One region of the Pseudarthrobacter sp. 10T415 genome, then DNA from elsewhere that is predicted to be linked to it. Evidence: riboswitches for the same ligand, from Rfam matches in the RefSeq annotation. Region 1 holds a riboswitch; each other region holds the start of a gene.
What was found. Region 1 has a riboswitch for thiamine pyrophosphate ahead of AC1DBN_RS04220 (FAD-dependent oxidoreductase). Riboswitches for the same ligand answer to the same signal wherever they lie in the genome.
Positions count from the first base shown of each region.

Region 2: it holds a riboswitch for thiamine pyrophosphate, as region 1 does, so the genes downstream of both, AC1DBN_RS07835 (ECF transporter S component) here and AC1DBN_RS04220 (FAD-dependent oxidoreductase) in region 1, are expected to answer to the same signal.
Region 3: it holds a riboswitch for thiamine pyrophosphate, as region 1 does, so the genes downstream of both, AC1DBN_RS00315 (bifunctional hydroxymethylpyrimidine kinase/phosphomethylpyrimidine kinase) here and AC1DBN_RS04220 (FAD-dependent oxidoreductase) in region 1, are expected to answer to the same signal.

Region 1 covers NZ_JBFTHJ010000002.1:304,385-314,067, reverse strand. Annotated here, with positions in the region: gene AC1DBN_RS04235 (DEAD/DEAH box helicase) at 1-352, opposite strand, end outside; gene AC1DBN_RS04230 (RNB domain-containing ribonuclease) at 653-2,167, opposite strand; gene thiE (thiamine phosphate synthase) at 2,287-3,009, opposite strand; TPP riboswitch at 3,037-3,155, shown strand; gene AC1DBN_RS04220 (FAD-dependent oxidoreductase) at 3,149-4,540, shown strand; gene thiS (sulfur carrier protein ThiS) at 4,537-4,773, shown strand; gene AC1DBN_RS04210 (thiazole synthase) at 4,778-5,608, shown strand; gene AC1DBN_RS04205 (hypothetical protein) at 5,709-6,011, opposite strand; gene AC1DBN_RS04200 (DUF3107 domain-containing protein) at 6,049-6,273, opposite strand; gene AC1DBN_RS04195 (TetR/AcrR family transcriptional regulator) at 6,322-6,987, opposite strand; gene moeB (molybdopterin-synthase adenylyltransferase MoeB) at 7,073-8,272, shown strand; gene AC1DBN_RS04185 (glutamyl-tRNA reductase) at 8,465-9,683, opposite strand, start outside.
Region 2 covers NZ_JBFTHJ010000004.1:63,777-73,459, forward strand. Annotated here, with positions in the region: gene AC1DBN_RS07800 (Na+/H+ antiporter subunit D) at 1-1,478, shown strand, start outside; gene AC1DBN_RS07805 (Na+/H+ antiporter subunit E) at 1,475-2,020, shown strand; gene AC1DBN_RS07810 (MrpF/PhaF family protein) at 2,017-2,295, shown strand; gene mnhG (monovalent cation/H(+) antiporter subunit G) at 2,300-2,710, shown strand; gene AC1DBN_RS07820 (DUF4235 domain-containing protein) at 2,743-3,006, opposite strand; gene AC1DBN_RS07825 (hypothetical protein) at 3,065-5,263, opposite strand; gene AC1DBN_RS07830 (heme-degrading domain-containing protein) at 5,358-5,894, opposite strand; TPP riboswitch at 5,991-6,128, shown strand; gene AC1DBN_RS07835 (ECF transporter S component) at 6,195-6,818, shown strand; gene AC1DBN_RS07840 (ABC transporter ATP-binding protein) at 6,818-8,371, shown strand; gene AC1DBN_RS07845 (energy-coupling factor transporter transmembrane component T family protein) at 8,368-9,168, shown strand; gene AC1DBN_RS07850 (glycoside hydrolase family 25 domain-containing protein) at 9,173-9,683, opposite strand, start outside.
Region 3 covers NZ_JBFTHJ010000001.1:60,558-70,240, reverse strand. Annotated here, with positions in the region: gene AC1DBN_RS00340 (glutamate-5-semialdehyde dehydrogenase) at 1-646, opposite strand, end outside; gene proB (glutamate 5-kinase) at 673-1,824, opposite strand; gene obgE (GTPase ObgE) at 1,814-3,403, opposite strand; gene rpmA (50S ribosomal protein L27) at 3,517-3,780, opposite strand; gene rplU (50S ribosomal protein L21) at 3,841-4,149, opposite strand; gene AC1DBN_RS00315 (bifunctional hydroxymethylpyrimidine kinase/phosphomethylpyrimidine kinase) at 4,484-6,013, opposite strand; TPP riboswitch at 6,023-6,121, opposite strand; gene AC1DBN_RS00310 (Rne/Rng family ribonuclease) at 6,264-9,683, opposite strand, start outside.

The sequences.
Region 1 (9,683 bases):
CCTGCGGAGCGCCCGGGACGGGCAGCTTGTCGAAGCCGGCATCGTCGCGGCCCACAACACGCTGGAGCGCCGGGATACCAAAACCGAGGGTTTTTCCGGTACCGGTCTTGGCCTGGCCGATGATGTCGTGGCCTGACAGTGCGACGGGCAGCGTCATTGCCTGGATGGGGAAGGGGTGGGTGATCCCGGCGTCGGCCAGGGACTCCACAATGTCAGCACGGACGTTGTAGTCCGCAAAGGACTTCTCCGCAATTTCATGCGGCTTTTCGTCCGAAATGATGGTTTCTTCCGGCTCGATGGTCTCGGTGCCGGACTCATCGGACAGAAGCTGGTGGGTATGCAATTCACTCACGGGGAGTTTCCTTATTCATTTGGGCAATCGCGCAGCGTGCTCAACAGGCAGGCCGATGGGGCCGATCCGGAGCACGAACGAAGCGCGCAAGCAATTCCAGTGGAAGCCGATCGCGGGCTATCTAACGCTGGCACTGGCGACCAGCGGGCAAATCTCAAGATCGCGTAGGGGCGGGCTTGTTGGTTTCAGTTCAAGGAAATCAACGACCGGGCATCCATTTCTACCTCTTCAGTCTAGCCGCATCAGCCCGGAATCCCTGATTCCGCACCGTGTGGAAGCCGGGACCGGATGGCATCAGGCTCACTGGACCAGTTCGAAGTGCACTTCCCTGGCAGCGATATCCGACGACACCAGGCGAACCCGGACCTTGGTGCCGGACTCCAGCTCACCGGCGCAGCGGGCCGTCACGGCAGGGTCGGCAATCTGGATGATCCCGGAGGAACCGTTCCCGTTCCCGTTCCCGTTCTTTCCGTTGCCGGTGCCGGTGCCGGTGTTGCCGTTCCCGTTGCCGTTCTCTTTCTGCGGCTTCGACCCCGAAATCACGATCGCGTCGAACTCCTGGCCGATGTGGTTGACCAGTAGGGCGGCCTCCACCGTGTCCAGGGCCATGCGCTCCATCCGGGATGCCAACTGGTCCGAGCCTGCCATGATCTCAGGGAGGGTCGGCAGCGCATCCCGCACCCAGCCGGGGACAGTACCTCCGTTGCTCAACGCCTCGCAGGTCACCAGCACAAAGCGGTCCACCAGGCGGCGCAGCGGCGCTGTGGTGTGGGCATAGGCATCGCCGATGGCTGCCTGGACCGCGGCCTCCGGAACGTTGCCATCAAAGGCGGTGTAACCGGCGCCGCGGAAGAGCATGCCGGCCGAGTGCATGATGGCCAGCTGCCGGGGGTCCGTTGGGTCAAGGGTCCGCAGGTATTCCCCGTATCCCACCTCGCCGTCCCAGGGCTTGCCCAGCACTTCCGTCTGCAGCCGGAAATGGTGCAGGGAACGCTCATCCGGTGGCGGCATGGTGCGCAGGATCCCCACCTTGGCATCGAGCATGATCTTGGCGGCGGCCATCCCCGTCATCAGGGAAATCTGGGCGTTCCAGTCCTCCACCGGCAGCTGGGGAGCAGCAGCAATGCGGTAGCCGCCATCGGGCAGCTGGACGATCTCCTGGTCCGGCATGTTCAGGCTTGCGCCGTTGCGGGCGCGTTCAAGGCGGACACGCTTGAGCCCAACTTCCTTCAGCAGGCCCAGCAGGGGAGAGGCAGTACCGGCGTCCAGGTCAGCCTGGGCACCCTTGTAGCTGAGTTTCGCGCGGCTTCGAACGCGTGCCCGGCGGACACCGACGGTCGTGACCTCGGCGTTGCCGTCGAGCCGGAAATCCCAGACGAAGGCCGAGCAGTCCTGGTCCGGCAGGAGGCTCCCGGCGCCCTCGCTGATGACTTCAGGGTGCAGGGGAATACGCCCGTCCGGGGCGTAGAACGTCTGGCCCCGGCGCCGGGTTTCGGCATCCAGGGGTCCGCCGGGCGCAACGAACGCGGGGACATCGGCGATGGCGTACAGGACGTGGTACCCGCCGTCGTCGTCCGTTTCGATGAAGAGGGCCTGGTCCAAGTCCGTGGACGACGCCGGATCGATGGTGACGAACTCCACCGCGGTCAGGTCGTAGTCCGGCAGGCGCAGCGCGGCCACCGCGGCCTCGGCGTCCCTGACCGCGTCACCGGGGTAGGGGCCCGGAAGTTCCAGCTCCGTCCGCAGCGCGGCCAGGGCCTCTTCCAGGGCATTGGTGCGCTCATGGACGTTGGGAGCCAGCCGATGATGTGACACGAAAATCAGCCTAACCCCAAGTCATGCGATTTCGCAGGGAATCGGTGCGGGCGCGGTCGTGACGTGTTGCCGCGGACCGCGGTGCGTTCGGGAAACCGGGTTGTGGGACGTCCGCGGCTTCAGGAAGCCGCGGAGTCCAGTGCAGAACGAAGCGAGGCAGCGGCAGCAGCGGGATCGGCAGCGTCGGTGATGGCGCGGACCACCACGATCCTTGACGCTCCGGCCGCGACCACCTGGTCCACGTTGGAGTGGTCGATCCCGCCGATCGCGAACCACGGCACGTCACTGGGCGCCTTCGCGGCCGCATACTTCACCAGTTCCAGGCCGACGGCGGCCCGGCCGGGCTTGGTGGGGGTGGCCCAGAGAGGTCCCACGCAGAAGTAGTCGAGGCCGGCAGGTCCTGCGGCGTCGGCCAGCGCGGCGTCCACCTGCTCCGGCGTGTGGCTTGACAGGCCGATGGCGGCGTTGCCGTTGAGCAGCGTCCTTGCGGCCGGTACCGGCAGGTCCTTCTGGCCCACGTGGAAAACGGGAGCACCGGAGAGGACCGCAATGTCCGCGCGGTCGTTGACGGCCCACAGCCGCCCGTGCCGCTGGGCTGATTCCTTGAGGATGGCCAGCAGGTCCAGCTCCTCGGCCGCCTCGATGGACTTGTCCCGCAGCTGGATGATGTCCACGCCGCCTTCGAACGCGGCGTCCACGAACCCGGCGAAGTCGCCCCGGCCGCGGCGCGCATCCGTGCAGAGGTACAGGCGTGCGGATTTCAGTGCGCCGTTACCCGCCGCTGTGGTGAAGGCATCGGTGCCGGGTGCTGCGGCGGGGGCAGGGGAGTGGGACACATTCATGGCTGCAAGCCTAGTTCCTCTACACTTGCCTCGTACTGCGGGAGCCCGCGGCAGCTGTCACAAAGCGCCGGGCTGAGAGGGCGTCAGAGCCGACCGCTTGACCTGATCCGGTTAATGCCGGCGTAGGGAAGGAGACACCATGGGCATCCCCGAAAGCCCTCCGGACAGCATCGCAGAGCCAGCCGCTGTCCCGGCAATAGCCGCCGACGTAGCAGTGATCGGCGGGGGCGTCATAGGCCATGGCATCGCCTGGGAAGCCAGGCGCTCTGGCCGGTCCGTGGTGCTGATCGACGATGCACCGGGATCCGGAGCCAGTTGGGCGGCGGCAGGCATGCTGGCCCCCGTCAGCGAGCTGCATTACCAAGAGGAAGAGCTCCTGGGCCTCATGCTGGATGCATCGGAGCGCTGGCCGCAGTTCGCGGCGGACCTTAGCCGCGTGTCAGGCCGCGGTTCCGGATTCCTGGCGACGCCCACGCTCACCATTGGCGCCGACGCCGCCGACCGGCAGGCACTGATGGACCTGCGCGGCGTGCAGCAGGCCAATGGACTCGCCGTGGAACCACTGACGGTCCGTGAGGCCCGGCGCCGGGAACCGCTGCTCAGCCCCGCCATTGCGTGCGCACTCGATACCCCGGCAGACCACCAGGTGGATCCCCGGGGACTCGTGGAGTGCTTCCGGGCAGCCCTGGCCAACCACCTGCCAGCCGGCAGCGGCGTTGCCGGCACTGCGGTTGCAGACACTGCGGTTGCCGGCGCTCTGGACGGATTTGCCGTGGCGGACAGGGCAGTGGGACTGGAGTGGGCGGACGGCGCGGTGGCTGGTGTCCGGCTGGCCGGAGGCGGACTGGTGCTCGCCGGCGAAACGGTGGTGGCCAACGGCATGGCGGCGGGCTCCCTGGAGAACCTGCCGAGGGGACTCCGGTTACCTTTGCGCCCTGTGCACGGCGACATCCTGCGGCTGTCCGTCCCCCCGCACCTGCAGCCCTTGCTGACGTCCACCGTCCGCGGGCTGGTGCGCGGTGTGCCCGTCTACTTGGTTCCACGCGAGGACGGAACAGTGGTCATCGGCGCCACCCAGCGGGAGGACGCCCTGGTTGGGGCCGGCACTGCGTTCGGAGCCATGCCGGCGAGTGCCGGATCCAGTGCAGTGCCCGCCGGTGCAGGACCGGCCAGCGCAGTGTCCGCTGGCGGCGTGTACCAGCTGCTTCGCGACGCCCAGGTGCTGGTGCCTGCGGTCGCAGAGCTGGAGCTGCTCGAATGCACGGCCCGGGCCCGCCCGGCTACCCCGGACAATGCCCCGCTGCTGGGCAGGGTGCCCGTGGACGGGGGAGACGGCAGTGCAGCGCATGTCCCCGGACTCATCGTTGCCACAGGATTCTTCCGCCACGGCGTCCTCCTCACCCCTGCCGCGGCCGCCATCTGCCGCGACCTGATGGATGGGAAGGCCGACCCCCGGTGGCAGCCGTTCAGTCCTGACCGCTTTTCCGGCCGGATCCCGGCCCCCAGATTCAACATCAAGGAGACAGCATGAACATCACCCTGAACGGGGCATCCCGCACCGTGGCGGACGGTGCGTCCATCACGGCATTGGTCAGCGAGGTGACCGGACGCGCGCTTGCGGCCGACGGCCAGGCAACCGACGGACAAAGGCTGGGGGTGGCCGTAGCTCACAATTCCGAAGTGGTGCCCCGCAGCCAATGGCACGGCACCGCGCTCGCGGACGGAGACGACGTCGAACTCGTCACCGCAGTACAGGGAGGCTGACACCATGATTGAAGCGAACACCGTTTCCGAACCGGCCACCCATACCTCCGCGGCACCCGCCAGGCCTGATTCCCTCGTCATTGACGGCGTTGCCCTGGAGTCGAGGCTCATCATGGGAACGGGTGGCGCGCCCAGCCTGGACGGCCTGGGCGCCGCGCTTGTTGCCTCCGGAACCTCCCTCACCACCGTGGCCATGCGCCGCTACTCACCCGCAGAATCGGGCTCCCTGTTCCAACTGCTGGTGGACCACGGAATCCGGGTCCTGCCCAACACCGCAGGCTGCTTTACTGCGCGGGACGCCGTCCTGACCGCCGAACTGGCCCGGGAAGCGCTGGAAACCGACTGGGTGAAGCTGGAGGTCATCGCAGACGAGCACACGCTCCTGCCAGACGCCGTTGAGCTGGTGGATGCAACCGAACAGCTGGTCAACCGCGGCTTCAAAGTCTTTGCCTACACCAACGACGACCCCGTCCTGGCCCTTCGGCTGGAAAACCTGGGTGCTACCGCAGTGATGCCCCTGGGATCTCCTATCGGTACCGGGCTGGGAATCCTCAACCCGCACAACATCGAACTCATCGTTTCCCGGGCAAGCGTGCCCGTGGTCCTGGACGCAGGGATCGGCACGGCATCTGACGCGGCGCTGGCCATGGAACTTGGGTGCGACGCTGTCCTGCTGGCCACGGCGGTGACCCGTGCCCAGAACCCGGCCCTGATGGGTGAGGCGTTCAAGCACGCCGTCATCGCCGGGCGGCTGGCGAAGGAAGCCGGGCGCATTCCGCGCCGCGAGCACGCGCTGGCGTCGTCCGCCATGGAGGGCCGGGCCGAGTTCCTTTAGCCAGTGATGCTTCAGGGGATGTACCGCCTAGGGGATTGCACCGCTTAAACGACTGTGGCCGCCACCGTTGAAGGTGGTGGCCACAGCCGTTTAACGGTGACTAGCGCCTCAGGATGGCGGTCAGCCGATGGGTATCGTTCCTTGCCCGGGTGCGGCTCAGGACAAGCACTGCCCCGACGGATGCCGCCGCGCCCAGCACTATGGGCAGCACCCAGGGGAGCCACGTCAATCCGGGAAGGTAACCGAATCCCGCCGCCATCAGGATGATCCAGCTCAGTGCAGCCACCCCGACGGCCACGCCGGCCGGAAGGCCTGCGCCATACTTGGCATGACGCTTGTCATTGGCCCAGACAATGAAGCCGGCCGCAACGGTGGCCAGCACAACAATGATCAGGGAAAGCATGGGTCTCCTTCGGGAAGCACGGCAGTTCCAGCCGGTGCTAGAACTGCCCGAATCCTACGCGCCGGACTTCTTCCGCGCCGATTTCCACGTAGCCCAGGGCGTTGCCGGGAACAATGATCAGGCGCCCCTTGTCATCGGTGAGGCGCAGTTCGCTGCCACCCTTGATGGCTTCTCCCACAACATTGGCCACGGTCTCCGCATCCTGGTTTGATTCCAGGACGATCTCGCGGCCAACGTTCTGCACGCCGATCTTAATTTCCACAGGGGCCTCCCAGCCGGTCAGGTTCTTTGATGATGGTCTATTTGTAGTCTAGGACTCTTTGGGGAAGCGAGAGATTCCGCGCCAAGCTAAACGGTAGATGAGGTCGCTGGCCACATCGAGGTCCAGGTTGCCGTCCGTTTCCAGCCAGTACCGGGCGCTGACCTGCGCCATCCCCGCCAGGCCGCGGCCCAGCAGTTCCGCTTCGAGGTGGGGCAGCTTGGTGTCCCCGGCGATCACCCGCGCAATGGCATCGGCAAAGGTCCGGTTGAAAGTTTCGAGGCGCGAACTGACGTCGGGATCGTTGACGAGGTCGGACTCGAAGACCAGGCGGTGGGCCTGGTCGTCGCTGGCGATGAACCGGAAGTACGCCCGCATGACAGCCTGGACGCGTTCCTTATTGTCTGTGGTGGAGTTCAGCGCCCCCAGCATCAGGTCGGTCAGGGACGCAAGGTGGCTGTCCAGGAGGGCCAAGTACAGCTCGCGTTTGGACGGGAAGTGCTGGTACAGGACCGGCTTGCTCACATGCGCCGTCTCGGCGATCTCATCCATGGCGGCCCCGTGGTAACCGTTCGCCACAAAGACTTCCTGCGCTGCGGAAAGAAGCTGTGCCCGCCGTTCATCACGGGGGAGCCGGGCCGACCGTTGGCCCGCGGGTCGCGGTGAACTTTGCGGTTCGGCCGCCGGCGGGCGGTCAGCCCGTGCTTCATGGACCACAGTTGTCCTTCTTTCCATTGCAGTTACCCCCTACTTTACTGCGGGGTAATATGACCCGGCGGTACCCCGGGGCATACATTGAAGTATGCCTTCGCCGTTCACTGCAAATGTTTCAGCAGTTTCCCTTGATCCTTTGGTGGAACCCGCCCCGGAACTCACCTCCGAAGAGGTGGAACGGTATTCCCGGCACCTCATCATTCCGGAAATCGGCTCGGCAGGGCAGCGGCGGCTCAAGAACGCGAAAGTACTGGTTATCGGCGCCGGCGGACTGGGCTCGCCCGCCTTGCTCTACCTCGCAGCCGCGGGAGTTGGAACCCTGGGGATCATCGACGACGACGCCGTGGACCTGAGCAACCTTCAGCGCCAGGTCATCCACGGTGTGGCAGATGTCGGACGGCCGAAGATCGAATCGGCGCGCGACGCAATCGCCGCCCTGAATCCACTCGTGGACGTCCGGTTGCACCAGGTCCGGCTCGACGCATCCAACGCGCTGGAGCTGTTTGCCGATTACGACCTCATCCTCGACGGTGCAGACAATTTCGCCACGCGCTACCTCGTCAATGATGCTGCCGCGATCCTGGGAAAGCCTTATGTCTGGGGCTCAATCTTCCGGTTCGACGGCCAAGTGAGCGTCTTCTGGGAAAAGCATGGGCCCACCTACCGCGACCTCTACCCTGAGGCGCCACCGGCCGGCTCTGTTCCTTCCTGCGGCGAGGGCGGCGTCTTCGGCATGCTGTGCGCGGCAGTGGGGTCACTGATGGTGACTGAGGCAGTGAAGCTCATTACCGGCGTCGGGCGCTCCCTGCTGGGGCGGGTGGCGCTGTACGACGCCCTGGGAGGCAGCTGGCGTGAGATCCGCGTGTCCAAGGACCCGGCGGCCGCTCCCGTCACCGAACTGACCGACTACGAGGCGTTCTGCGGCATCGAGCCCCAGGCGCCGGCAGACACCGAACACACCGTCACCGCCGCGCAGCTCGCCACCATGCTGGCCTCACGGAAGGCCGGCCTGAAGGACTTCGACCTGGTGGACGTCCGCGAGCCGGGTGAATTCGAGATCGTCCGGATCGAGGGCGCCGTGCTCATTCCGCAGGGGAGGATCCTGGCGGGGGATGCCTGGGGGGAGATTGCCCAGGACCGGGACATCGTGTTCCTGTGCAAGGCGGGGACCCGCTCGGCGAACGTCCTGGCCGCGGCGCAGAAGGCAGGCTACCGGCGCGTGAGCCATCTCGACGGCGGCATTCTCTCCTGGGTGCGTGAGGTGGAGCCGCAAAAGCCCGTCTACTGACCCCACCACCAACGCCCGCTCACTTCCGGCGGCTTAACAAGCAACGCCCGCTCACTCCCTTGAGGATAGTGAGCGGGCGTTGGCGTTTTGTGCGCCACTAGTGAGCGCGGGTTGGGATTATTGCCGCCACTGGTGAGCGCGCGTTGGGATTGTTGAAGCCACTGCTGAGCGGCCGTGACGAACAGGGGAGGGTCAGGCGCTTTCGAGGCCCTTGTGGTCCACCGGGCATTCCGGCTGGCCGGCTGCGGGAGCTGCTGTTCCGGGCTGTTCCACGGTGATGCCGTAGAGCGCTTCCAGGGCCGCCACATAGTCGTCCTGCTGGCCGTTCGCGGCGAGCTCGCGGGCGCGCACTGTGGGTACGTGCAGCAGTTGCTTCACCATCCGGCGCAGGGCAAACTCCACTTCCTCGGCCGCTGCAGTGCAGCCGTGCCGGGCGCGGACCTTTTCCATTTCGGCGTCCAGGACGTCCATGGTGTGCCGGCGGAGGGCAACGATGGCCGAGTCCACGGACCGGGCTTCGCGTTCCTGTTCAAACGCCTTGGCTGCGCCCTTGACGATGCCACTGGCCTGCGCCAGCGATTCGGCCTGCTCCTGCGGCGCCGCCAGGCGCACGGATTCGAGCGTCAGCAGTTCCACGCCATCGAGTTCTCCCACCGCGGGATCGAAGTCGTGGGTAAGGGCCAGGTCAATGGCGATCAGCGGCTGGGTGGAGCCGGCACGGACCTGCGCCAGTTCGTCGGCTTCAACGCGGGTATCGGAACCGCTGCAGCCGATCATGACGTCCGCTGCGGCCACGGCCGGGCGGAGCGAGTCAGCGTCCAGGGCGGTGCCTCCCCGGGTGGCGACGAACCCTTCGGCACGGCCGGACGAGGAGAAGACCGACACATCGGTGCAGCCGCGTTCACGCAGCAGCGCCATGGTGGCGCCGGCGTACGCGCCGGTTCCAAAAACGACAACCTTTTTGGCGGACCAGTCAGGATTCTCGGAGAGGTCTGTGGCGAGGTCCAGGGCTACTGACACGATGGACAGGCCCCGCGAGCCGAGCGCGGTCTGGGCGCCCACGTCCTTGGCGGTCTTGGAGGCGGCCTGGAAAAGCCGGACCAGGCCTGAGCTGGCAGTGCCTTCATGCTGGGCCGTGATCAGGGCGCGCCGCACCTGGCCAGCGATTTCGCGTTCGCCCACGACGGCGGAATCCAGTCCCGCGCTCACGGCAAAGAGGTGCCGGGTCACTTCGGGGCCGGTCCGGGTGCTGAAGGAGCGCGACACGAGTGGTTCGGCGAGCCCGCTCTTGGCGCTGATCTGGGCCACGAGGGCAGCGCGGGCGGCCTCGACGTCGTCCGTATTCGGAGCCTCGCCGTAGATTTCGTACCTGTTGCACGTAGCCAGGACCACGGCCCCGGACACTGCCGGC
Region 2 (9,683 bases), on a different contig from region 1:
TGGTGGACCAGTTCTCGTCACTGATGCTGGTGGTTTCCTCCGCCGTGAGCCTCGCGGTCCTCGTCTACGCCACGGGCCAGGGCATGGCCGACGGCGACAAGGACGCACCGGTGTCCATCTTCCACCCCACCTACCTGATCCTGGTGGCCGGGGTGTCCAACGCGTTCCTCTCCGGTGACCTCTTCAACCTCTACGTGGGCTTCGAGATCCTGCTGACGGCAAGCTACGTCCTCATGACGCTGGGCGGCACCGGGCCCCGCATCCGCGCCGGCGTCACCTACGTGGTGGTGTCCGTGGTGTCCTCGGTGCTGTTCCTGATTTCCATCGCCATGGTCTACGGGGCCACCGGAACCGTGAACATGGCGGACCTGGCCATCAAGCTCGGCGAACTGGACCAGGGCACCAAGACCCTCCTCCACGTCATGCTGCTGGTGGCGTTCGGCATCAAGGCCGCCGTCTTCCCGCTGTCCTTCTGGCTGCCGGACTCCTACCCCACGGCCCCCGCCCCGGTCACCGCCGTGTTCGCCGGCCTGCTCACCAAGGTGGGCGTTTACGCCATGGTCCGCACCGAGACCCTGCTGTTCCCCGGAGACACCCTGAACACGCCGCTGATGATCGCGGCGCTGCTGACCATGGTGGTGGGAATCCTGGGTGCCCTGGCGCAGAGTGACATCAAACGTCTGCTCTCGTTTACCCTCGTCAGCCACATCGGCTACATGGTGTTCGGGCTGGCCATGTCCTCGGTTGTCGGCCTCGCGGCAGCTATCTTCTACGTGGCCCACCACATCACCATCCAGACCAGCCTGTTCCTGGTCACCGGCCTGATCGAACGCCGCGGAGGCAGCTCCTCCGTGGACCGGCTGGGCGGGCTGGCCAAGATCTCGCCGCTGCTGGCGCTCCTGTTCTTCATCCCCGGCATGAACCTGGCGGGCATCCCGCCCTTCTCCGGGTTCCTCGGCAAGGTGGGCCTGCTGCAGGCCGGCGTGGAACTGGGAACCCCGCTGGCCTACGCCCTGGTGATCGGCGGCGTGGTGACCAGCCTCCTGACACTGCTGGCCGTGGCCAGGGTCTGGAACCGTGCCTTCTGGCGGCGTCCTGCCGACGCCGAACACCCGGATCCCGTCCTGCTGGCCGCCCCCGGGCAGCCGGTGGAGGAGGACATCGTGGACGACGAACCCGCCGCGGACGGGGCCGGCAGGACCGGCAGGACCGGCCAGGCAGTGCCGGTCCTCAGCCGGGCCGGAAACGGCGGCAGCAGCACGCTGGTCCGTTCCACCCTGATGCCCCGCACCATGGTTGGCCCCACCGCCGGCCTGGTGGTCCTCGGCATGGCGCTGACCGTCTTCGCCGGACCCCTGTTCGGCCTGTCCGACCGGGCAGCGGCAGACATGCTGGACCGCGGCCCCTACATCCACGCTGTCCTGGGTGACGACGTAGCGGTCCCGGCCGTTGGGACACCAGCAGGAGGAGGAAAATGAGCCGCCGCCGTATCTCCCTGCGCCAGGAGCTTCCGCTCCTCGTCTGGCTGGTCATCGTCTGGGGCGCCCTCTGGCAGGACTTCAGCCCCGGCAACCTGCTGTTCGGGGCGCTGCTGGCCATCGCCGTCGCCCGGCTGTTCTACCTGCCGCCCGTGGAGCTCAGCGGACGCTTCAACGTCCGGCACGCCATCCCCTTCGCGCTGATGTTCCTGGGCCGGGTGGTGGTGGCCAGTTTCCAGATCCTCTACCTCGCCGCCGTCCGCGGACCCAAAGTGCACAACGCTGTGGTTGCCGTGACGCTGCGGAGCCACCAGGACCTCATCGTCACCGCCACCGGCCACGTGATCTCGCTGATCCCGGGCTCGCTGGTGGTGGAAGTGGACCGGTCAACCTCCACCCTGTACCTGCACGCCATCAACATCAGCTCCGCCGAGGACGTGGAAAACCTGCGCAATGAAGTGCGTGACATCGAAGCCAGACTCATCCGGATCATGGGCACCAACGAAGAACTCGCCATCGTTCGGGCGGAGGCCGCAGCATGATGCAGGTGGTCCTGGCCGTCACGGCCGTCATCCTCTCGCTCGCAGCCGGCGGGGCAATCATCCGGATCGCCCGCGGCCCGTCGCTGCTGGACCGGGTGCTTGCCTCGGACGTCCTGCTGGCCATTCTTGGTGCGGCGCTGTGCATTGACATGGCCGTGAACCGGCACCTGAACAACCTGATGCTGGTGGTGGCCATCTCCGTGATCGGCTTCATCGGCTCAGTGACCGTTGCACGCTTCGTGGCCGACCGGCGGGAGCACCCCAGTGAGCCCTGACATGATGACCCCGGACGTGACCAGCCTGGACGGCTGGATTGACGTGGTATCCGCCGTGTTCATGGTGGTGGGAGCCATCATGTCCCTGGGCGCCGCCATCGGCCTGCTGCGCTTCCCGGACCTCCTGAGCCGCATGCACGCCGCCACCAAGCCGCAGGTGCTGGGACTGTTCCTGCTGCTGGCCTCCATCGGGCTGCAGATGCGCACGTGGTGGGTGTGGCCGGTCCTGGTGGTTGCCTGGATCTTCCAGCTGCTGACGGTTCCCGTGTCCGCCCATATGGTGGGCCGCGCCGGGTACCGGACCAAGCACCTGCACCGGGAACTGCTCACCTCGGACGAGCTTGATGCGGTAGTGCAGAAAGCCGCCGCCCAGGCCGCCCGTGAGGACGGCGAGGACGACGGCTCAGCCCGCTGAAGCCAGCCGGCGTGCGGGGACAGCGTGGGTGTTTAGACGATGTCCTGCGTCTTGGCGAAACGGGTGATGGCGCGCTGCGTGCCGCGGTTGGCCAGGACCTGGATGATGGTGCTGACGAACGCAGAGATCAGTGCGAACGTCAGGGCCGAGCGAAGGCTGGTGGGGACGTCCTCGCCCTTGCCGGTGGGCGGCTTGTTGCCGGTGGTCTTTTCCCAGATGGTGTTGACCAGCTTGGTGCCGGCAAATCCTGCACCCAGGCTTACGCCGGTGCCGAGCAGCTTGATGAGAAGGTTCATTCCTGGTACTCCTTGCGGGCGGTAAAACGGTCTGCACCCCACCCTACTGGCTAAGTTCCTACGGCGCGGGGATGAGCCCCTCCCATGCCACTGTCCAGTCCTGGGGGAAGCCGGGAGCGTGCCGCGCCGGGCCGCCATCCCATCCCGCAGCCATGAGCGCCACCGCCGCCAGCAGCCCGCCGTTGCCGGGCAGGTACAGCGGGAGCGAATCCGTCTGCCGGTTGTGCCCGTTGGGCAGGACCAGGTTCTTCGCCGCGTCCATCAACAGCGCATCCACTGCGGCCTCAGGGTCTTCCAGCCGGGCGGCCGTCATGGCCATCACGGGGTAGTCCCAGCCCCAGGTGCTGTCCCAGTCCCATCCGGCCAGTACGTCAGCCAGCGTGGCCCGCATTATTTCCGGGTCCACCAGGTCCGTCCGCGGGAGCACCCCCAGGGCGCACAGCATCGAGGGGTGGTCCGTGCGGATGGTGAAGGGCTCGACGTCGATCGCCGCGTACACGCCGTCCACCACCCTGGGCGGGACCATGCCGTCCGCTACCGCCGCCCAGGTGCCCTCAGCAGGCAAGCCCAGCCGTTCCCGCCACGTATTGGCCACCCGGAGGGCCCACTGCCAGTAGGCAAGCTCGAACGTGGGGTTGGTGACCGTCCCGCGCACCGACTCGTAGCTCTCCTGCGCCGGCACCAGGGGCGGGCCCAGTTCGAAGCCCCGGTCCGTGGGGTGCGCGAAGGCGGCCATGAACTCCGCGGTTTCGAAAACCACCGCGGCGAATTCCTCCAGGAGTTCCTGTGATGGTTCGGCCCGGTAGGCCAGTTCCGCCAGATGGATGGGGTGCGGCTGCTGCCAGATCAGGAAGGTGCCGATGGGGCTGGGGCTTTCCCGCCCGTCCGGACCCACCTGCTTGGGCCAGCGGACGCCGTCGAACCCCTGGGCCTTGGCCGTCTGCCGCGCGGGTTCCAGGACGGAGGCGTACCAGCGGAGGGCGGGCAGCAGGAGCTCCGTCCGGTTCCACGTGGCGAAATGGGCGGCATGCCACCAGTGCATCTCGAGGTGGAAGCGGCCGCGCCACGAGTTGCAGACCAGCCCCGTCTCCTGCGGCGGCAGCGATCCGGAGCAGTTGATGGCGGTGAGGTACTGGGAGAGTACAGTCCGGCGTTCGATCTCACCGGCGCGGGGATCGGCTGTTCCGGAGAGGTCGACGGCGCCGCCCGACTTCCAGAATTCCGGCCAGGCCGTGCGGGACGCGGCAATGGCGGCACTGCCCGGTGCCGCTGCCACATCCGGTGCGGCTGCCAACCCGGGGGCCGGTTCCGATCCCGGCATTGAACGCCCGCCGATGCCGCCGTTGCCACGGGGGAGGCAGTCACCCTGCCCCGTGCTGATGAAGTGCACGCTGAAGTCGAGGCTGTCCTGCCCCTCGGCGGCCCGGATGAGCACTTCGTGCGGGCCGGCCTGTTCGAGCTCCAGCCCCTCGCCGCTGACGGCCGCCTGGTACCGGGAACCGTTCAGGCAGCGCGAAATCAGCCAGTGGCGGCGCGGGCCGGCGGCGTGACGTTCTTCAACGGTGGTGGTGTGTGCGGCGGGCCTGTTCCAGTCCGCTGCGTTGTGCCAGCCCTCGGAACCGTAGGGGAACGTCAGGGACACGGCGAGGCCGTCCGTAAGGGCAGGGGAGAGGATGCGGAATCCCAGCTCGTCCCTGTCCGGGCGGCAGGCCGTGGTGACGTTGACCGGACTGCCGTGCAGGCTGAAGATGCTGGTGGCCGTGCCGGTCCAGAGGTCCAGGACCTGGTGCGCGCCGGTGAAGTCGTCCCGGGTGAGTGCGGGGGCATCCCTTCCCGGGAGCGCAAAGCCGATCCGGCCCAGGTCCAGCCGGTGGGGGTTGGCGCGGAGCCAGGTTTCCGCCCGCGATGACTGCGTTTCGCGGCCATCCACGATGGCGCCCACCATGTCCACATAGGGGACAGGGCCACGCGGTGAATCGTAGATGACCGTGGAACCGGCAAGGGTGTACTCCTGTTCCGGCGGGATGGAGTGCCAGCCCCACTGCGCCTGCGTGCCCAGCAAAGTGCCGGGCGGCAGGTCATCCCTGGCGGCCACCGGATATTCACCGGGAAGGGACTGCATGCCGGTCAGGTCCATGGTGAAGCAGAACTCACCGTTGCCCACCGAGGCGGGACTCCGCGGATCGAGGCTGTCCTGCTCCACGTTGTGGCGCCGTACCAGCGCTTCGCGGTTGATCACGGTGGGCTGGCTGTGCACGTCGCACTCCTTGGCTCATGCCTGGGGCCGGTCCGGCAGCAGGCAGCTCAGAAAACGCTTTCCGGCTCAATCCTTGTGAGAACTCCGGGCAGTGTCAACCAGCCGTTCCGAGTACCCCGCGCATTGCTTCCACCACCAGGTCGTGGTCCGCTACCTGAGGCAGCCCGGACACGGTCACCGTGGCAACCGCGCCCACGCCCGTGACGTAGACCGGGAATGCACCGCCGTGCGCAGCGTAGCGGGACTGGTCGAACCACGCATTGTCCTCGATCCGCCCGCCACCGGCCCGGCCGCGCAGGCCCACCAGCAATGACGGCACCTCGTAACGGGCGGCCGTGCGCTGCTTCGCGCGGACCCAGTGTTCGTTGTCCGGGGTGGCTCCGGGGAGCGCAACGTGGAAGAGGACCTGCTCGCCCTTGGTGATGTCGATGGCGATGGGAAGATTCCGCTCCTTGCCGAGCTCCACCAGGAGCAGGCCAAGGTTAAGGGCGTCATCCGGCGAAAAGCCGGGGAACTGCAGTTCCCTGATCTCCGCCTCGATCCGGCCGATGAGGGCCTGGAGCGAGCCTTCCGGCTGGGCGTCGGCGGAGTCGGGATCGTAGTCAGTCACATCTGGCGGGTCGGCAGTCATGGCCCACAATCTACCGCCCTCCAGGTGTAAACTTGAGCACGCCCGGAAGGGCGCGAAACATTCAAACGCAAGACATCCACAGCATCATCAACAACACATTTACGACAGGGGAGCGCCGCCGTCGGCCCCGGCACCAGCCGGGAAACGCAGGTGGGCGCTGAGAGTGCGGACAGCCGCAGACCCTCGAACCTGATCCGGTTAGTACCGGCGCAAGGGAGTCGAGTTCTCGAAGTGCGCGGGAAATGGCGGCAGCAGCCGGCACCCGCGTCCACTTTCCCCTCCTGTTTCCAGGAGGATCACATGACTACTTCAGCAATCAAAAAGCCCGCCAGCAGGTCCTGGCGCGTCGTGGACATTGTGGTGGCGGCCCTGATCGCCATCGCCGGCGGCGTCATCTTCTGGGCCTGGTCCCAGGGAACCGCCGCAATTTCCGCGCCGATGAACGCGGCCTACCCGCCCCTCACCGGCCTCCTGGCCGGGGGATGGATGATCCCTGCGGTCCTGGGCATGCTCATCATCCGCAAGCCCGGCGCCGCCCTGTTCTGCGAGACGGTCGCCGCCACCGGCGAACTGCTCATGGGCTCCCAGTACGGCGCCTCCGTGCTGTTCTCCGGGTTCGTCCAGGGCCTGGGTGCCGAGATCATTTTCGCCATCTTCGTCTACCGGAAATTCAACCTCCCGGTCTCCCTGCTGGCCGGTGCCGCGGCGGGCCTCTTCTGCGGCCTGAACGACTCCTTCGCGCCGTGGGGCTGGAACATCGCCTACTCTGGCGGTGACAAGCTCGCGTACATCGCCTTCACCGTTGTTTCCGGGGCCATCATCGCCGGCGCGCTCGCCTGGATCGCCACCCGTGGCCTTGCCCGGACCGGCGTGCTGAGCTCCTTTGCATCCCGGAAGGCCGCTACGGAGCCCGTCTTCTCCTGATGCCGGCACCTTCCCACGCGGCCGCACCCCAAACGGTGCGGCCGGCCACGGTCACCGCCCGCGGCTGGGGCTGGCGGCACGCGGGGCGCACCACACCGGCCGTCCATGCCCTCGACCTCGACATCAGCCCGGGTGAGCGGGTACTCCTGCTTGGCCCGTCCGGGGCAGGCAAGTCGACGCTCCTCCATGCGCTCGCCGGGGTGCTGGGCGATGCGGACGACGACGGCGAGGCAGGCGAGTCGGACGAGACCGGTTCGTTGCTGGTTGACGGCGGTTCGCCCCGCGGCCAGCGGGGCCGCGCGGGCCTCATGCAGCAGGATCCCGAGACCCAGGTGGTCCTCTCCCGGGTAGGCGACGACGTCGCCTTCGGCGCCGAAAACCTCGCCGTGCCCCGCGACGCCATCTGGCCGCGCGTGCACGAGGCGCTGGCCGACGTCGGGCTGTCCCACCTGCCGCTGGACCACCCGACGTCGGCTCTGTCCGGCGGGCAGAAACAGCGGCTGGCGCTTGCAGGCATCCTCGCGATGCGGCCCGGGCTGATCCTGCTCGATGAACCCACCGCCAACCTGGACCCGGCCGGTGTCCTCGAAGTCCGGGACGCCGTGGCCCGCTGCCTGGACAAGACCGGCGCCACGCTGGTGGTGGTGGAGCACCGGGTGTCCGTGTGGAAGGACCTCGTGGACAGGATCGTGGTGCTGCAGCCCGGCAGCGGCGCCAACCCCGCGGTGCTCCTGGACGGCCCGCCGGACCGGGTGCTGGCCGAAGCGCGGACCATGCTGACGGCCGCCGGTGTCTGGGTGCCCGGATACGTTCCGTCCACCCGCGCGCGGGCCGCGGAACAGGCCTACGGAACCGGAAGCCTCCTGCTGGCCGCCGAAGACCTGGCCGTCTCCCGGCAACGCCCGCGCCGAAAAGGCTTCCGCAAAGTTCCGCCGGTGCCGGTGCAGGAAGGCATCATTGCCCAGGTCCGCGCCGGGCAGGCGCTCGCCGTCACCGGACCCAACGGCGCAGGGAAATCAACCTTCGCGCTGACCCTTGCCGGACTCCTCGAACCGGTCAACGGGACGGTCTCCGCCACGACGGACCTCAGCCGCGGCGCCGGAATCACCCCGTATCAGTGGAAGGCGGAACAGCTGATCGAGCGGATCGGCACTGTCTTCCAGGAACCCGAGCACCAGTTCGTCACCGGCAAGGTCCTGGACGAACTGCTCTTCGGGCCCCGGCACCTGGGGCACGGTGAAGACAAGGTGGATGAGCTGCTGGAACGGTTGCGGCTTACCCACCTGGTGGACGCCAACCCGTATACCCTGTCCGGCGGCGAAAAGCGGCGGCTTTCCGTGGCCACGATCCTGGCGGCAAGCCCTCAGGTACTGGTCCTGGATGAGCCCACATTCGGCCAGGATGCCAATACCTGGGCCGAGCTGGCATCGTTCCTCTCCGAACTCCTGGACGCCGGAACGGCAGTGGTCTCCGTGACCCATGACGCCGAATTCACCGCGGCCCTCGGTGGCACGGAACTCAAACTTGCAGCGCCGGAAGCGGTGGCGCCATGAGGCACGAACTGAACCTCCGCGGAAACGCTGCGCTCCTGGCCCGCGCCAACCCGCTGAGCAAGCTGGCCGCCGTCGTGCTCATCACGGTGGTCCTGGCGCTTTCCATCGACTGGGTGTCCGCGTCCGTGGCGCTGTTCTTCGAACTGCTGCTGTTTCCGCTTGCCGGGCTCACGCTGGGGCTGCTGTGGCAACGCGGCTGGCCTCTGATCCTCGCTGCCGCCGTGGGCGGGTGGAGCACTTCCATCCTGGCGCCGGACAGCGGCAGGACTCTCATCGACGCCGGCATCTGGACCATGAGTGAGGGCTCGCTGGAGACCGGCGTGGGTTTCCTGCTGCGCGGCCTGGCCATCGCGCTGCCCGCAATACTCCTGGTCAGCTGCACGGACCCCACCGACCTCGCAGATGCGCTGGCGCAAAAGGCCCGGCTCCCGCACCGGTTCGTCCTGGGCACCCTGGCGGCGATGCGCCTCGTGGGGCTGATGGCCGAGGAATGGCAGACCATCGGCATGGCCCGGCGGGCCCGGGGGGTTGGCTCGCGCGGCAGCGTGCTGCAGCGGGTGAAGGCCACCCTGGGGCAGAGCTTCGGGCTGCTGGTCCAGGCGATCAGGCGGGCGTCGCGGCTGGCGGTCACCATGGAAGCGCGCGGTTTCGGCGGCGGGCCACGCACGTGGGCCCGTGAATCCACCTACACGCTGTTGGATGTGTGGGTCCTGGCCGGCGGCCTGGTAATGGCCGGCCTGGCCGTCACGGCGGCGGTGTCAGCCGGCACCTGGAACATGGTGTGGGCCGGGAACTGACCCGCTAGGTGCAGGCGTGGTTGTAATCCAGTCCGGCGTGGATGAACTGCGTCAGCACCACTTTCCCGCCGCCGGTCAGCGGGGACTTCGAACATGCGGTGGCCGCTGATGCTGCATTGCGGGATCCCGCCAGCCAGCTGGGCAAGGGGTAGAGGTTGCTGGAGGTGCTGACGTTCCCCACGATCCTGTGCCACTGCTGGCCGGTGGAGTAGATCCCCACACCTGCTGCGTCGATGCTGTGGAAGAAATCCGTCATGCCTTCCAGGACGGTGCGGTTGGCATCCTTGCTGCTGGACCAGGTGTTTTCGGTTTCCACATCCAGCCACCAGACGTAGTCCGCAGGGTCCGTCACTCCGCGGACGTAGGCGGCGTCAAAGGCCTTGGCGTAGCCGTACATGTAGGCGCAGGCCGTGCCGTAGTCCCCGGCCTTGCAGGATCCGTATGGGTTGTGCACCTTCGAGCCGGTGGGGTATTCGTCGCTGACAGGCCACCAGGAACCGGCCCGCCCGGGATTG
Region 3 (9,683 bases), on a different contig from region 1:
CGGCGGGCAGTCCCACGGACTCCAGGGCTTCGCGCAGCACCCTAACGAGGACGCTGTTGGTTGACTCCGCTGCGCTGCCGCCGCGGAGGATCACGGCGTTGCCGCTCTTGAGTGCAAGTCCTGCGATGTCCACGGTGACGTTGGGCCGGGCCTCGTAAATAGCCGCCACGACTCCCATGGGAACGTTGACCTGCCGCAGGCGCAGTCCATTCGGAAGGGTCTGGCCGCGGACCACGTTGCCTACGGGATCCGGCAGGTTGGCGAGGTTCTCCAGGGCGGCCACCAGGCCGTCGATGCGGGCGTCGGTGAGGGTCAGCCTGTCCAGCAGTGCTGCGGATGTACCGTTGGCCTTGCCGTTGGCGACGTCGCGTGCGTTGGCGTCGAGAATGGCGCGGGTGTTGGCCTGCAGTGCCGCCCCCACGGCACGCAGGCCGCGGTCCTTCCACGCCCGGTTGGCCATGGCCATCCGGCGGGCGGCGTGGCGGCTGCGGTCGGCAATGGCGTGTACCGCGGCCTCGATCCCGGCATCGGTGAGCGGACCGTCGGCCGGGGCAGGAGCTGCTGAGGGGGCCTGCTGCTGCGGGGTGCTCGCGGCGGCGGTGTCTGCGGGGTTGTCGGCAGTCGTGTGGATCAGGGCCTCAGTCATAGTCCAAGTTTAGGCGAGGCCCGGGTTCAAACCAGCACCAGGTCGTCAACATGAACAACTTCACGGTCGTAGCCGGTGCCGAGTTCCTCGCCGAGGTCGCGCGTGGACCGTCCCAGCATGCGGGGCAGCTCTTCGGAGGAGTAGTTGACCAGGCCGCGGGCCACGACGGTGCCGTCGGCACCTGCGATCTCGACGGCGTCGCCCGCTTCGAAGACGCCGTGCACAGCGGATATGCCGGCCGGCAGCAGCGAAGTCCGGTGGTGGCGGACGGCCCGGACCGCGCCATCGTCCAGGACAAGCCTGCCCTGGACAGAGGCTACGTGGGCCAGCCACAGCAGCCGGACGGGTTTGCGGGCACCGTTGACGGTGAACCAGGTGCCAACGTCCTCACCGTTGAGTGCGGCGGCAGCGTTGGGCGTGGAGGTCACCAGGGCGTGAATGCCGGATCCTGCGGCCATGCTGGCCGCCTCAACCTTGGTGAGCATGCCGCCGGTGCCAACCCCGGCTTTGCCGGTCTTGCCGATGGACACTCCCTCGAGGTCGTGCGGTCCGGCCACCACAGGAATGCGCTTGGCCCCGTGGGCCGGCGGACCGTCGTAGAGGGAGTCGACGTCGGAGAGCAGCACCAGCGCGTCGGCGCGGACAAGGTGCGCCACGAGGGCAGCCAGCCGGTCGTTGTCGCCGAAGCGGATTTCGTGGGTGGCCACGGTGTCGTTCTCGTTCACCACCGGAACCACGCCAAGGTTCAGGAGCCGGTCCAGGGCCCGGAAGGCGTTGGTGTGCTGGCTCCGCCGCATCAGGTCCTCTGCAGTGAGCAGGACCTGGCTGACAGTGACGCCGTGGGCGCCGAACGCCTGGGTGTACCGGGCCATGAGGAGTCCCTGCCCCACGCTGGCAGCAGCCTGCTGGGTGGCGAGGTCCCGGGGACGCTTCGGGAGGCCAAGCGGTGCCAGTCCGGCAGCGATGGCGCCTGAGGAAACCAGGATGATTTCGGTCCCGCTGTTGCGTTTGGCAGCCAGGGCGTCCGCGAGGGCCGTGAGGGACTCTTCGGAGATGCCGCCCTTGATGCTTGTCAGCGATGAGGAGCCGACCTTCACCACAACCCGGCGGGCGCCGGCCAGCGCGCTCCTGTCCACGGAACCGGAAGCCGGTTCCGTGGCAGTTGCCCTAGGACTCATCGCCGGAGTCCAGGCCACTTTCCTTGATGGGCTGGGCCGCGCGCCGTCCACTGACGGACTCTGTCCAGATGCCGGCCTTGCGTTCGGCTTCGAGCTCGGCGCGGGCAGCGGCCTTGGCATCCCGGCGTTCCTGCTGCTCCTCGCGCTTCTGGGTGCGGGTGGGGCGGTCGCCGGTATCGGCGAAACGGATGTCGGTGCCGCGCGGCGATGCCAGCAGTTCGGCGCCTGCCATCATGGTGGGCTCCCAGTCGAAGACCACGCCATCATCTTCACCGATCACCACGGTGTCGCCCGGCGTGGCACCCATCTTGAACAGCTCGGTTTCCACGCCCAGCCTTGCGAGCCGGTCGGCCAGGTAGCCGATGGCCTCTTCGTTGGTGAAGTCTGTCTGCTTGACCCAGCGGACGGGCTTGTCGCCGAGGACGCGAAACAGGGGCTCGTGGGCCTTCTCCTCGCGGCGGATCCGGAATCCGGTTTCGTTGACGGCGCGCGGACGCAGCACAGTGGGGGTAACTTTCGGCGGAGCGGCTGCTACGGCATCCCGTGCCGCCTTGACGATCTCGGCCATGGCGAAGCCGAGCTGGCGCAGGCCCTCGTGGCTGGTGGCCGAGACCTCGAAGACCCGGTATCCGCGGGACTCCAGCTCAGGGCGGACGAATTCAGCCATGTCCTTGCCGTCCGGCAGGTCCACTTTATTCAGTGCCACGAGGCGGGGCCGGTGGTTCAGCGGGACCACTTCGCCGTCCTGGCCGGCGTAGCTCATGTCCACCGCGTACTTTTCAAGTTCGGTCTCGATGATGGAGAGGTCAGAAAGGGGATCGCGTTCGGATTCGAGCGTGCCGCAGTCCAGGACGTGCACCAGGGCGGCGCAGCGTTCCACGTGCCGCAGGAAGTTGTGGCCGAGGCCCTTGCCTTCGCTGGCACCTTCGATAAGTCCCGGGACGTCCGCGATGGTGAACCGGACTTCGCCTGCCTGGACCACACCCAGGTTGGGGATGAGGGTGGTGAACGGGTAGTCGGCGATCTTGGGGCGCGCGGCGGACATGGCGGCGATGAGGCTGGACTTGCCGGCAGACGGGAATCCCACCAGGGCGATGTCTGCAATGGACTTCAGCTCAAGGATAATGTCGCTCGACTCACCCTCGATGCCGAGCAGGGCGAAGCCTGGAGCGCGGCGCTTCTGCGAGGACAGGGCAGCGTTGCCCAGCCCGCCGGGCCCGCCGGCGGCGGCGATGTACTCTGCGCCCTCCCCCACCAGGTCCGCCAGGACGGTGCCGTCCTTTGACTTCACCACAGTGCCGTCGGGGACAGGCAGGATCAGGGTTTCGCCGTTCTTGCCGCCGCGCCAGTCGCCCATGCCGGGACCGCCGTTGGTGGCGTGCCGGTGCGGGGCGTGGTGGTAGTCGAGGAGGGTGGTGGTCTGGTGGTCCACGCGGAGGATGACGTCGCCGCCGTTGCCGCCGTTGCCGCCGTCGGGCCCGCCGAGGGGCTTGAACTTCTCGCGGTGGACGGAGACGCAACCGTGGCCGCCGGTACCGCCGGATACGTGCAGTACTACCCGGTCTACAAAGCTGGCCACGTAAATCTCCTCAGTGTCGTGTGGGCGCCCATGGACGCCCTATCGATTGTAATGCGCTTAAAAGAGCAGTGGAGCGGGCCAACTGGCCCGCTCCACCGCTTCAGAACTGGTTGTTACTCTGCAGCTGCAGCAGCAACGATGTTGACGACGCGACGACCGCGGCGGGTGCCGAATTCAACGGCGCCCGGGGTCAGTGCGAACAGGGTGTCGTCGCCGCCACGGCCAACGCCGGCGCCCGGGTGGAAGTGGGTGCCACGCTGGCGGACGATGATCTCGCCGGCGGAAACTACCTGGCCGCCGAAGCGCTTGACGCCGAGGTACTGTGCGTTGGAGTCACGACCGTTGCGAGTGGAGCTCGCGCCCTTTTTATGTGCCATCTGAAATGCCTGCCTTTAAATTCTGGGGAATCTGCTGAAAACCTGAACAGTAACCGGTGGTTACTTGATGCCAGTGATCTTGACCTTGGTCAGTTCCTGACGGTGACCCTGGCGCTTCTTGTACCCGGTCTTGTTCTTGAACTTCTGGATGACAATCTTAGGACCACGGAGGTCCTGGAGGATTTCAGCCGTAACGGTCACCTTGGCCAGGTCAGCAGCGGCAGTGGTGATCTTGTCACCATCAACCAGGAGCAGTGCGGGCAGCTCGATGGTGCTGCCAGCCCCACCGGCGACGCGGTTCAGGGTAACGAAGTCTCCAACGGAAACCTTCTCTTGGCGGCCGCCTGCGCGGACAATCGCGTACACCACTTGGGAACTCACTTCTCTCGACGTTTATAACTAAAATTGCGTGCGGCACCCGTTGCACTGTTTGGCTGGGTTCCCGCTGTGCCTCAACGCCGTGGATTCCCCGAAGGTCTCCATGAGTTATCCCGCAGGACTGCCTTGTGTTTTCCACGCTGGCATGTTCCCGGGGTCATAACCCAAGTGTTGGCGTAAGCACCGAAGATCCAGAATACGCTAATTCCGTCTCCGGCCGCAAATGAGGCTGGCTCCGGCGGGTCGGCTGTGATAGGAACCACAGACATCGTCCGCCACCGGGGCCGTGCCAGACCATAGTACCGGCAGCACGGCCCGGGCAGGTTCAGGCGTGGAGCCGCGGCGCGTCGAAGAACTCCACTTCCAGCCGGCAGGACTGCCGGAAAGCGGTAACCATGGCGTGCCGCTCGTCATCGGAAGCCTTGCGTGCCGCTTCGTCCACCACGGCGATGGCCCGGCGCGTTGCCTCCGCGAAATCCTCGTCGGCATAGGTGCGGAGCCAGTCGGCGTAGGGGTGTCCTGCCGGTTCCCCGTCGGCGAGGAACCTGGCATGGAGCGTCTTCCCGGCGTCCGCGTACAGCCAGAAGCACGGCAGGACAGCCGCTGCCAGGACTGCATAGCTGCCCGACGCCGAAGTAGCCGTCAGGTGGTCCACGTAGGCCTTGGTGACAGGACCCAGTTCGGGACGGACGGTGCGGGTGCTGAGCCAGGAACGGTGCAGTTCCGACTCCACTTCGAGGCACTGCTGGGCCGACGCCGCCCAGAACAGCTGCTCGGCTTCCGTGGGAGCCAGCGCGCTGGCCCGGGCGAGGACTCGCGAATACCCGTTCAGGTAGATGGCATCCTGCGCAAGGTAATACGCGAACTGGCTTTCCGGAAGTGTCCCCGAGGCCAGGGCCCGGAGGAAACCCAGGGCGTAGATCGACTCAAGGTGGGCGTCGGCATCTTTCCGCAGCTGCGCCGTAAAGTCGCCTGGCCGAAGCGCTTGGCGGATGTGGTGGAAATGGTGAACGGGCCCGTTGCCGGTTCCCACCTCCAGTACGGCGGACGCCGCCAGCGCCCCCGCAAGCCAGGGTTTCACTTCCCGTAGGGCCACTTCCCAGTTGCCTACCTGCGCCTGGACCGTGGCCATGGCGGAGGACAGGGAACAGCCTGTGCCATGGCTGTTCCGCGTTGCCACCCGCTCCCCCGGGATTTCCACTACGTCTGCGGATAGCATGCCGGCCGGGCCAACCAAGGCGTCCGGGCAGCTGCTGCCTTGCAGGTGGCCACCCTTGACCAGCACGGCAGCACCGGTGGCATCAGCAAGCCGCCTGCCCTGTTCCAGGGCTGCCTCCCACGTGTCCTGTACGTCTTCTTCCAGCAGCATGGCCAGTTCGGCCAGGTTGGGGGTGACAAGGTGGGCCAGCGGCACCAGGCTGCGGAGCGCGGCTTCGGCACTCTCCTGCAACAGCCGGTCTCCGCTGGTGGCAACCATGACGGGGTCCAGGACAACGACGGCGGGGCGCACCTTCTCCAGCCAGGTGCGCACGGCATCGATCACTTCGGCGTCGCCCAGCATGCCGATCTTGACGGCGTCAACGTGGATGTCGTCGCTGATGGCCGCCAGCTGCTGTGCCAAAAAGGATGCCGGAGGAACATGGACGGCGGTCACCCCGCGGGTGTTCTGGGCGGTGAGGGCAGTGATGGCGGCCATGCCGTAACCGCCGTGGGCCGCGATGCTTTTGAGGTCCGCCTGGATGCCGGCCCCACCGGAGGGGTCCGAGCCCGCGATGGCAAGGACCCGGGGCACGTCCCGTACGGCAGCCGGCATTACGGTTGCGGAGGGATTCGGGAGCGGGGTGGCTGCGGGCATGGCAAGGGTCGAAGACAAAAGAGACATCCCTTCGCCGGTACTAACCGGACAGGTTCAACGGGTGTGGATCTCAGCCGGGCCTGGTGCGCGGCACCCCGTGTCGGTTCCCCAGCCTAGCCGCTGGACGGCAGTCAACCGAAAGGTGACTGCACCTGTTAAGTGCGCTGCTGAGGGCCGTTCCCCGTTAACGGCAGATGCCCGGCCCCACCACAGGAGTGGAGGGCCGGGCATCTGCAGTGCCTGGGCAGGGTCAGAGCTCGGAAGCAGGAACCCCTACGCCAAGGATGATGGGCGCATCGGCTTTGGCTGCCGGCTCTGCCGGCGCTGCGGGCTGGGGCGCTTTGGCGGCATGGGAGTGGCCTTCGCTGGCCGACGGGACGTTCTCATGGTGTTCCACGGTGGTCTCGTTGGCTGCGCCCTGCGCCCTGCTTGCACTCCGGTTACGCCGCGGACGGCGCTGCCGGGACAGGTCGGGGGCGGCAGGCGCAACGGGCTGCTGGGGTGCCGCAACCGCTGCCTCCGCCGGTTCGGGGGTGGCCGGCGCGGCCTGGGCCGTCCCGGACTCCTGTGGCTGGCTGCCAACAGGCGAAGCCGGCTGGCCCAGGTGGGCAAACGCTTCGGCAAGCCGGTCAAGCGACAGCGCAGGCGAGGCTTGGTGCTCGTCTGCGTGCTCAACGAAGGGCAGCGCGACCTTCTCGCCGCCGAACGTCAGGACAGCTGCCGGGCGTGCCGGCGTCCCGTCGTCGTGCTTCTCCGTTGTGCCCGCGTCCTGCTGGGCGGGGGCCAGCCGGGCCGCCACCTCATCATCATGCAGGTGTGCGGCGTGGGCAGCAGCAGCAATGTTGGCCAGGGCCAGCCTGGTGGCTTCAGCCTTGGCATGGCGTTCGGCCTCGTGCGGGTCCGGCTGGACGGGGTGGGCAGCCACCGCTGCGGGTGCGGGTGCCTGTTCGACCGGCTGGCCGCCACGTCCACGGCGGCGCTTGCGTTCGCCGCGCGTACCTTCCTGGCTGCTGTCGGTGCGCTGGCCCTCGTTGCGCTGACCCTCACTGCGCTGGCCCTCGCTGCGGTTGCCCTCGTTTCGGTTCCCGTTGGTGCGGGAATCGGAGCGGTTGTCTGAGCGGTGGACGTGCTGCTCGGCTGCCACGATGTTGGCGCGGCGGTGCTCTACGGGGTCGTCATGGGTGACGACGCCGCGGCCCGCGCAGGCTTCGCACTGCTCGCCGAAGACTTCCAGGAGCCCGGTGCCCATGCGCTTGCGGGTCATCTGGACGAGTCCCAGCGAGGTGACTTCCGCCACCTGGTGCTTGGTCCGGTCGCGGCCCAGGCATTCCACCATGCGGCGCAGGACGAGGTCGCGGTTCGATTCCAGGACCATGTCGATGAAGTCGATCACGATGATGCCGCCGATGTCGCGCAGCCGCAGCTGGCGCACCACTTCCTCGGCCGCTTCAAGGTTGTTCTTCGTGACGGTTTCTTCGAGGTTGCCGCCGCTGCCGGTGAACTTGCCGGTGTTGACGTCCACCACGGTCATGGCTTCGGTCCGGTCGATCACCAGTGAGCCGCCGGAGGGCAGGAACACCTTGCGTTCGAGGGCCTTGTGGATCTGCTCATCAATCCGCCAGGCAGCGAAGATGTCCTGGTCCTTGGTCCACTTTTCCAGGCGTCCCACCAGGTCCGGCGCCACATAGGTGACGTAGGCCTCGATGGTGTCCCAGGCGTCCTCGCCGGAGACGATCAGCTTGGAGAAGTCCTCGTTGAAGACGTCACGGACCACCTTTATGGTGAGGTCGGGCTCGCCGTACAGCAGCTCCGGAGCCAGGACCTTGGTGGAGGAGGACTGGCTTTCGATGCCTTCCCACTGGGCGCGGAGCCGGTTGATGTCGTGGGTCAGCTCCTCTTCGGACGCCCCTTCGGCCGCCGTGCGCACAATGACGCCCGCCTGCTCGGGCAGGCGGTCCTTGAGGATGCGCTTGAGCCGGTTCCGCTCGACGTCGGGCAGCTTGCGGGAGATTCCGGTCATGGAACCGCCGGGGACGTACACGAGGTAGCGGCCCGGCAGCGAGATTTGGCTGGTCAGGCGGGCGCCCTTGTGGCCCACGGGGTCCTTGGTCACCTGGACCAGGACGGTGTCGCCTGACTTCAGCGCGTTCTCGATACGGCGCTGCTTGCCTTCAAGGTTGACGGCTTCCCAGTTCACTTCGCCCGCGTAAAGGACGGCGTTGCGGCCGCGTCCGATGTCCACGAAGGCAGCCTCCATGGAGGGCAGCACGTTCTGGACTTTGCCCAGGTAGACGTTGCCGATCAGCGAGTCCTGCTGGGTCTTGGAGACAAAGTGCTCGGCCAGGACGCCGTCCTCGAGGACGCCAATCTGGATTCTGTCGTCGCGCTGGCGGACGATCATCTGCCGGTCCACGGATTCGCGGCGGGCCAGGAACTCCGCTTCGGTGATGACGGTGCGGCGCCGGCCCGTGTCCCGGGATTCGCGGCGGCGCTGCTTCTTGGCTTCCAGTCGGGTGGAGCCCTTAACGCTGGTCACCCGGTTGCTGGCGGGCGCCTCGCTGACGGCACGCGGTGCGCGCACGCGGGTAACGGTGTTGGGCGGATCGTCGTCGTTGCCGCCGGTCAGTTCGAGGTCCTGGTCACCGCGGCGGCGGCGACGACGACGGCGGGACGTCACGCCGTCCTCGGCCGGACCGGCTTCTTCCTCGTCCGATTCGTCGGCGGCGTCATCCGCCTCGGAGCCACCGGTTCCGGCGTCGTCGCGCTCGTCCAGACGGCTGCGCCCCCGGCGGCCACGGCTGCGGCGCCGGCGGCGGCTGGAGGATTCCTCGGATTCGTTGTCCTCGGCGTCGTCTTCGTCCTCGGCCTCCTCCGCTGCGGCGGCGGGCGTAGCGGGGCGGACGACGGTGCTCAGGTCCGGTGCCTGGAACAGCATGGAAGTGGGCGAGCCGGGCTCAAGGAACAGGGAGGCAAACGCGCCCGGTTCCTCGCCAGCCGCGGTAGCTTCGGCGGCTTCGGCGGCTTCGGCCGGCGTCGCAGCGGATTCTCCTGCTGCAGCGGCAGCTGCCGTGCCGGGGGCCTGCTCCGGGGCGGCCTCGGCTGCGGTCTCGACGGCGGTAAGTTCCTGTTCGGCGGGCTTCTCTGCTGCTGCCTCTACGGCCGCCTCCCGGGCCACGGCGCCCTGGTCCGCCGTTTCAGCGTCCAGCGCGGCAGCGGTGACGGGCAGTTCCTGGGCAGGGGCCGGCGTTTCGGCGGGGGCCAGCGTTTCTGCAGGTGCCCCCGCAGGAGCAGCTTTCCTCGTGGCAACGCGACGGCGGCGGACCGGCTTGGTCTCGGTGGGTTCCGCGGGTACTTCGCTGGCAGCAGGCGCTTCTGCGGCGGTGGCAGCTTCGGCGGGGGCAGCGTCAGCGGCCGCACCGGCTTCCGTGGAGTCTGCATCGGTGGCAAAGGCAGGCAGCGGCTCGGCGGCGTCTGCCTTCTTCTTGGCCCGGGGCCGGCGCACGGCGGTTTTGGCCGGGGCTGAGGGGGCACCCTCATTGCCGGCCGACGCAACGGCGGTTGGGGCATCGTTCGGAGCCACCTCGGCGGCGGCTGCGGCTACGGCGTCATCGGCCTTCGGCGCTGCCTTGCGTCGGGTCCGGGGAGCCTTTTTGGGTTCGGCCGCGGCTTC